DNA from 2 places in the Bradyrhizobium sp. SZCCHNR1043 genome. Region 2 is predicted to be linked to the other one. Evidence: riboswitches for the same ligand, from Rfam matches in the RefSeq annotation. Region 2 holds a riboswitch; the other holds the start of a gene.
What was found. Region 2 has a riboswitch for S-adenosylmethionine ahead of QX039_RS31655 (homoserine O-acetyltransferase). Riboswitches for the same ligand answer to the same signal wherever they lie in the genome.
Positions count from the first base shown of each region.

Region 1: another riboswitch for S-adenosylmethionine. It lies ahead of QX039_RS31265 (O-succinylhomoserine sulfhydrylase); the one in region 2 lies ahead of QX039_RS31655 (homoserine O-acetyltransferase).

Region 1 covers NZ_JAUEYN010000023.1:3,714-7,920, reverse strand. The annotation lists gene QX039_RS31275 (MATE family efflux transporter) at 1-669, opposite strand, end outside; gene QX039_RS31270 (2'-deoxycytidine 5'-triphosphate deaminase) at 790-1,896, opposite strand; SAM riboswitch at 2,009-2,088, shown strand; gene QX039_RS31265 (O-succinylhomoserine sulfhydrylase) at 2,165-3,373, shown strand; gene QX039_RS31260 (SGNH/GDSL hydrolase family protein) at 3,475-4,207, opposite strand, start outside.
Region 2 covers NZ_JAUEYN010000024.1:8,145-12,351, reverse strand. The annotation lists gene QX039_RS31665 (GIY-YIG nuclease family protein) at 1-89, opposite strand, end outside; gene metW (methionine biosynthesis protein MetW) at 195-860, opposite strand; gene QX039_RS31655 (homoserine O-acetyltransferase) at 864-2,078, opposite strand; SAM riboswitch at 2,170-2,249, opposite strand; gene QX039_RS31650 (chorismate mutase) at 2,448-3,281, shown strand; gene hisC (histidinol-phosphate transaminase) at 3,319-4,207, shown strand, end outside.

The DNA of each region.
Region 1 (4,207 bases), on a different contig from region 2:
CGCCAGCAGCGCGCCGGCGGCGACGCCGCGCATGCCGAGCCCGAGGCCCAGACTCAGCGTGCCGCCGAGCACGATCTGCAGCACGGCCGAGCTAAGGATCATGAACGACGGCAGCTTCATGTTGCCGGTGCCGCGCAGGATGCCGGCCATCGAGTTCATCAGCCAGGGCAGGATGGCGCCGCCGAAGAAGATCTGCAGATAGGCCGTGGCATGGCTCAGCACCGCGCCGCGGCCGCCGAGCACCTCCAGCAAGGCAGGTCCGAACACCAGCATGCCGATCATGAAGGTCGCGCCGAACAATAGCGCGATCAGCAGCGCGTGCGTGGCGAGGGTCGAGGCCCGTTCGGTGTCGCCGGCGCCGAGCGCCCGCGCGATCGCCGAGGCCACGCCGCCGCCCATGGCGCCGCCGGACATCGTCATGGTCAGGATCACCAGCGGGAACACCAGTGCCATCGCCGCCAACGCCTCGATACCGAGCCGGCCGATATAGGAGGTCTCGGCGATGACGACGCAGGTGCCTGCCGTGTTCGCGATGATGTTGGGCCAGGCCAGCGACAGCAGGGTGCGCAGAATGGGGCCGTCGACGAGCGCATTCCGAACCGGCTTCGCGATGGGCGGCAACGTACGCCCCTCGCCGACCGGACTGTCGGCCAAGCCGATCTCGGACATGCTCGCTCCCCGTTTGGCCGCGCCATCTGGCGGGACCTTTGTCGTTCCTCCTAGCACACCGCCGGGCCGCGCCCCGTGCAGCGGGCGCATTGGGGGTGCGCGGTCAGCGCGCAGCCGGGCCTAGAGGCGGAAGTGCTTGGAGAGCTTCAGGCCCTGGGCCTGGTAGTTGGAGCCGATGCGGCTGCCATACATCGCGTTCGGCCGGGCCAGCATCTTCTCATAGACGAGGCGGCCGACGATCTGACCGTGCTCGAGGATGAACGGCACCTCGCGCGAGCGCACCTCGAGCACCGCGCGCGAGCCCTGCCCGCCGGCGCCGGCATAGCCGAAGCCGGGATCGAAGAAGCCGGCATAGTGGACACGGAATTCGCCCACGAGCGGATCGAACGGCACCATCTCGGCGGCGTAGTCCGGCGGCACCTGCACGGCCTCCTTCGAAGCCAGGATGTAGAACTCGCCGGGATCGAGAATGAGGCTGCCGTCGGGGCGCGCCTTGATCGGCTCCCAGAACTCCTCCACGGCATAGCCAGCGCGGCGGTCGACGTCGACGACGCCGGTATGGCGCTTGGCGCGATAGCCCACATAGCCGTTGGCATTGCTGCCGGACAGGTCGACGGAAAGAGCGACGCCGCCGACGAGATCCGCATCATCGCGATCCACCAGCCGCTCGGCCTGATGCAGCGCGATCAGTTCGTCCTCCGACAGAACCGCGTCGCGGTAGCGGAAGCGGACCTGGGACAGGCGCGAGCCTTCGCGCAGCAAAACGGGAAACGTCTTCGGGCTGATCTCGGCGTAGAGCGGACCGTGATAGCCGGCTCCGATCATGTCGAACCGTCGCGTGCCGTCGGCGATCACGCGGGTGAACACGTCGAGCCGCCCGGTCGAGCTCTTCGGATTGGCGGCCGCGACGATGTCCTTCGGCAGCGCGAGACTCTCCAAGAGCGGCACGATGTAGACGCAGTTGGTCTCCAGCACTGCGCCGTCGGCGAGCGCGAATTCGTGCAGCTTCAACTCGTCGATACGCTCGGCGACCGTCGCGCCCGGCCCGGGCAGAAAGCTTGCCCGCACGCGATAGGCGATGTCGCCGAGCCGCAGGTCCAGGCTCGCCGGCTGGATCTGGCTTTCGACAAAATCGTATGCGGGGATGATCAGGCCAGCCTCCGCCATCGCCACGATCATGCGATCGGGGAGGATGCCGTGGGCGTCGGGGCTGAGCGAAAACGGCAAGACCTGATCCTTTGCAGGCGCCGGAACGGCGGCTTATCGAGCCTATATAGGGTCTTTTTACCGGTTATCCGATGGCTGGCTTGACGGAAAGGCCGGTTGCGACTATGAGCACGACTTATCCCGTGGTGATTTGAGCCGGCCGGCTTGCAGCCACGTTAAATAAGTCGCTAAACAGGCCGGGGACGATTGTGATCCCGGCCGTGAGGAGTTTTCCCAGGCCGGTTTTTTTGTGCCCATCGCTGGAGGCGGTGGTCACGATGGAGGTCACATGTCGAAGTCCCCCGCGAAGGCCCCGGCGTCGTTCGCCCGCTATCGTCCTGAAACCCGTCTGGTGCATTCCGGCACCTTGCGTTCCGAATTCGGCGAGACCGCCGAGGCGCTCTATCTGACGCAAGGCTTCGTCTACGCCACCGCCGAGGAGTGCGAGGCGCGCTTCAAGGGCGAGGATCCCGGCTTCATCTATTCGCGCTTCTCCAACCCGACCACGGCAATGTTCGAGCGCCGCATGATCGAGCTCGAGGGCGCCGAGGCCTGCCGCTCGGCCGCAACCGGCATGGCCGCAGTCACCACGGCAATCCTCGCTCCCCTCCGTGCCGGCGATCACGTCGTCGCCGCCAAGGCGCTGTTCGGCTCGTGCCGCTACGTCGTCGAAGATCTCTTGCCGCGCTACGGCATCGAATCGACCCTGGTCGATGGGCTCGACCTCGACCAATGGCAGAAGGCGGTCAGGCCGAACACCAAGTCGTTCTTCCTGGAGAGCCCGACCAATCCGACGCTCGACGTGATGGACATTCCCGCGATCGCCGAGATCGCGCACGCCCGTGGCGCGCGACTGATCGTCGACAACGTGTTCGCGACCCCGATCTGGCAGAGCCCGCTCGCGCTCGGCGCCGACGTCGTGGTGTATTCCGCGACCAAGCACATCGATGGCCAGGGCCGCTGCCTCGGCGGCGTGATCCTGTCGTCGGAGGCGTTCATCGCCGAGCACATCCACAATTTCATGCGCCAGACCGGTCCGTCGATCTCGCCGTTCAACGCCTGGGTCCTGCTCAAGGGCCTGGAGACCTTGGCGGTGCGCGTGCGCGCGCAGACCGAGACGGCGGCGAAGGTGGCCGACTTTCTCGCGGCGCATCCGAAGATCTCGCGGCTGATCTATCCCGGTCGCGAGGACCATCCGCAGGCGGCGACCGTGCGCAAGCAGATGCGCGCCGGCTCGACGCTGGTCGGCTTCGAGGTGAAGGGCGGCAAGGCCGGCGCCTTCCGCACGCTCAACGGCTTGAAGCTCGCGCGCATCTCCAACAATCTCGGCGACGCCAAGACGCTGGTCACGCATCCGGCGACGACGACGCACCAGCGGCTGACGCCGGAGGCGCGCGCCGAGCTCGGCATCAGCGAGGGCTTCATCCGCTTCTCCGCCGGGCTCGAGCATGCCGACGATCTGATCGAGGATCTGGATGCGGCCCTGAGGGCCGCGTAGCGAATGGCCGCATAGAGAATGGCGAATAGGGCGTACCGATTGCATCCTATTCGCTACTCGCTACTCGCTACTCGCTACTCGCTATTCCCTACTCGCCACTCTCACATCGGCCGATAGGTCAGCACGTTGGCCGGCGTGTTGATGCCGAGCTTGACCTGGCCGACCGAGCGGATGATGTCGTCGCCGAGCAGCTGGGCGAAGCAGGCGTAGCCCCAATCGCTCATGTGCAGACCGTCCGAGATCACGAACTCGTTGATCGGGATCGCCTGCCGCTCGTGCCAGTCGCGCATCACCTCGAAGCGGGGGAAGATGCCGGCGTGATGCAGCTCGGCGATACGCCCGAGCAGCTTGTTCATGCGGCTGGCGTTCTCCGAGCGCTCGTTGACGCGCGGCGAATATTGCAGGTCGACCAGCACGACATCGGAGGCCGCCGCCTGGATCTTGGCGACGCCGTCATCGACCAGCTTGGCGGTCTCGGCGGGATCGAGATCGCGCAGCACGGCATTGGTGCCGACCTGCCAGATCACGAGATCCGGATGCCGGTCGATCACCGACGTCTCCAGCCGCTTCATCATCTCCGGCGCATCCTCGCCGCCGACGCCGGCATTGATGACGCTGATGTCGACCATCGGATATTGCCGGCGCAGCTGCGCGGCGAGCCGATTCGGATAGGTGTAGTCCGGCGCGCTCGCGCCATAGCCCTGCGTCGACGACGAGCCGAAGGCGACGATGACGACCGGCAGGCCGGAGGCGAGCTTGTTGGCGACGTGCGGCAGCGAAATGAAATTCTTCTTGGCGACGCCCTTCGGCGTCAGGCACGGCACGCGGTTGAAG
Region 2 (4,207 bases):
AAGACACGGCGCACGAGATCGCTGGTCACGCCGACATAGAGCGCACCGTTGGGACGATTAGTCATGAAGTACACGTAGCCGCCCGCCATCTCGCCATACTGCAAGACGTCATGGCCGGGACAAGCCCGGCCATGACGGCGGAGAGAGCGGGCCGCAAACTTGAACGAGGCGCCCAGCGAATGTCGCCCCTGCCCCTACCGCCCCTTCTCCGCCCTGCTCAGAAGAAACACCCCCTGCTCGCCGAACATGTTCCAGAACCACCAGGGCATGGCGACGCGCAAGGGACGGCCGTAACTATCAAGTGCGACGGCGCGCTCCATCTTGACGCCGATCTCGTCGCAGAGCTGGACGAAGTCCTTGATGGTGCAGAAATGGATGTTCGGCGTGTCGTACCAGGTGAAAGGCAGATTGTCGGTGCGCGGCATGTGGCCGCCGACCAGCAGCTGCAGCCGCAGCCGCCAGAAGCCGAAATTCGGGAAGGTGACGATGGCACGGCGGCCGATGCGCAGGAGATTTTCCAGCACCGTCTTGGGCCGCCGCGTCGCTTGCAGGGTCTGCGACAGGACCACGTAGTCGAACGCATCGTCGGGATAATCGACGAGATCGGTGTCAGCATCGCCCTGCACCACCGCGAGGCCCTTGGCGACACAATGGTTGACGCCCTCGCGCGACAGCTCGATGCCGCGGCCGTCGATGCCGCGGCTCTCGAGCAGCTGCAGCAGGTCACCGTCGCCGCAGCCGATGTCGAGCACCTTGGAGCCGCTCTCGACCATGCCGGCGATCAGGAGATGATCGGGCCGATAGGCCAGCACCTCGCCGCCGGAGAATCCGTTCAGCGGCAGCACACCCTGCATGCTCATGTCTCAGCCTCCCGTCGCGACCTTGAGGCCGCGCGCCTTGCCGGCGGAATCGAGAAAAGCGCTGGCGATCTCGAAGAACTCGGGGACGTCGAGCAGGAACGCGTCGTGCCCCCTGTCGGTCTCGATCTCGGCAAACGACACGCGCGCGCTGGACGCGTTGAGCGCATGCACCAGCGCCCGCGACTCCGAAGTCGGAAACAGCCAGTCGCTGGTGAAGGACACCACGCAAAAGCGCGTCTTGATGCCGCGGAACGCCGCCGCCAGCACGCCATCGTGGTCGCCGGCGATGTCGAAATAGTCCATCGCCCGCGTCAGATAGAGATAGGAGTTGGCGTCGAAGCGCTCGACGAAGGACGAGCCCTGATAGCGCAGATAGCTCTCGACCTGGAAGTCGGCGTCGAACGAGAACGTCGGCAACTCGCGGTCTTGCATGCGGCGGCCGAACTTGCGATGCAGGGCGGCATCCGACAGATAAGTGATATGCGCGGCCATCCGTGCCACCGCGAGGCCGCGATGCGGATGAGTGCCCTTGTCGCCGTAGCGGCCGTGGTCCCAGTCGGGATCGGCCATGACGGCCTGGCGGCCGAGCTCGTGGAAGGCGATGTTCTGTGCCGAGTGCCGCGTGGCGCAGGCGATCGCGAGCGTGGCGAACACGCGCTGCGGATAGGCCACCGTCCATTGCAGCGCCTGCATGCCGCCCATCGAGCCGCCGACCACGGCGAACAGCGTGTCGATGCCGAGATGGTCGATCAGCATCGCCTGCGCCCGCACCATGTCGGGGATGGTGATGATCGGGAAATCGAGCCCCCAGACCTTGCCGGTCGCAGGGTTCAGCGAGGCCGGGCCGGTCGAGCCCATGCAGCCGCCAATCACGTTCGAGCAGATGATGAAATAGCGGCTGGGATCGAGCGGACGGCCGGGGCCGACCAGCGTCTCCCACCAGCCCGGCTTGCCGGTGACCGGATGACGGTTGGCGACGTGCTGGTCGCCGGTCAGCGCGTGGCAGACCAGGACCGCGTTCGACTTGTCGGCGTTGAGCTCGCCATAGGTCTGGTAGGCGATCTGGAACGGCGACAGGTCGACGCCGCAATCGAGCCTGAGCGGCTTGTCGGCACCGAACTGCGCGACCAGCGAGCTCGGATGATCGACCTCGTGCGAGCGCTCTTCGGGCGCAATCGTGCGCAGCGCGGAGGTGGGTTTCGGCGTCAGGCCTGTCATGTCTCTCACCCCGGCCATCCGGCAAGGGCTCCCGAACCACGTGACACATCAGGCCATGAAAAACCCGGCCTGAACTGGGGTTCGGCCGGGATCGATAACGTCCCCGGCCTGTTTAGCGAGTTTTTTAACGTGGCTGCAAGCCGGCCGGCTCAAATGACCACGGAACAGGCAGAAACTAGTCCCGCGGGCGCTCCTCGTCAAGGCAAGCTCGGGTTGACCGCCGATCGGGCGCCCCATGGCTGCAGGTCAGCCAAGCCTAGGCAGCACGAGGTAAACTTGCTGTTGCGCACGTCCCCCGCATCGGAGAGAACGGCATCCGTTCCAGTCCGCCGCGCGTTGACCCGCGGCCTGCGAAGAGTGACCCTGCCCATGTCGACCCCGCCGCCAGCCCCTCCCTCGCTCGCCGATTTGCGCAAGGAGATCGACGCGATCGACGAGCAGGTCCATCAGCTCCTGATGAACAGGGCCGACATCATCGACCGGCTGATCAAGGTCAAGAAGACCCAGGAGGTCGGCTCGGCGTTCCGCCCGGCGCGAGAGGCCGACATGATGCGGCGCCTGGTGCAGCGCCATCGCGGCATCCTGCCGCTCGACACCGTCGAGGGCATCTGGCGCGTGATCGTCTCGACGTTCACTTACGTGCAGGCGCCGTTCTCGGTTCACGCCGACGTGTCGGTCGGCGAATCCGCGATGCGCGATTCCGCCAGGTTCCATTTCGGCTTCGTGGTGCCTTATGTCGCCCATTTCAGCGCCCAGGCCGCCGTCGAAGCCGTGGCGCGCTCGAAGGGCGATCTCGCGCTGGTGTCGACGACCTCGGGGCATACGCCGTGGTGGATCACGCTGGAGCCCGCGGGCGCGCCGAAGATCATCGCGCGGATGCCGTTCATCGAGCGGGCCGACCATCCGGCGGCGCTGCCGGTGTTCGCGATCTCGCGCGTCGCGGACGACGCGCTGGTGCTGGAGGTCGAGACCTGGAGCATCCGCGTCTCCGGCTGGAATGCGCAGGTGTCCCGCGCGCTGTCGCCGCTCGCCGACGTCATCGCGGTGCCCGATACCGCCTTTGACGGCGCGGCGCTGTTGGTGTCGATCGAGTCGCCGTCGAACCTCGACAAGATCAAGGCTGCCCTGATCGCGGCGGGCGCCTCGGTGCGCTCGACGGCCCTCGTCGGCGGCCATGCGAAACGCTATACGGTTCCCAGCTGAGACGCCCCGCGCCAGTGATGATTTTCCGGAGTTGACGATGAACCGCCCCGTGCCGAATCCCGGCATCCTCGACATTGCGCCCTACACGCCGGGCAAGAGCCCGAAGCCCGAGCCGGGCCGCAAGGTGTTCAAGCTGTCGGCGAACGAGACTCCGTTCGGTCCTTCACCCAAGGCGATCGAGGCCTTCAAGAGCGCGGCCACACATCTGGAGGATTATCCGGAAGGCACCTCGCGGGTGCTGCGCGAGGCGATCGGCCGCACCTATGGCCTCGATCCCGGCCGCATCGTCTGCGGCGCCGGCTCCGACGAGATCCTGAATCTGCTGGCACACACCTTTCTCGGGCAAGGCGACGAGGCGATCTCGACCGCGCACGGCTTCCTGGTCTATCCGATCGCGACCATGGGCTGCGGCGCCAGGAACGTGGTTGCCGCCGAGACCGAGTATCGCACCGACGTCGACGCGATCCTGGCCGCGGTGACGCCGCGCACCAAGCTCGTGTGGCTCGCCAATCCGAACAACCCGACCGGCACCTACATCCCGTTCGACGAGGTCAAGCGGCTGCGCGCCGGCCTTCCCTCGCATGTCGTGCTGGTGCTCGACGCCGCCTATGCCGACTACGTCTCGCGCAACGATTATGAGTTCGGGATCGAGCTGGTCGCCACGACCGAGAACACCGTCGTCACCCACACCTTTTCCAAGATCCACGGCCTCGCAGCGCTCCGCGTCGGCTGGATGCTCGGCCCGGCGCACATCGTCGATGCCATCAACCGCATCCGCGGGCCGTTCAACGTCTCCTCGCCCGCGATGCTCGCTGCGGTCGCCGCGATCGAGGACACCGCGCATCAGCAGATGTCGAAGGCACACACCGAGACCTGGCGCAACTGGCTCACTGAGGAGATCGGCAGGCTCGGGCTGAAGGTGACGC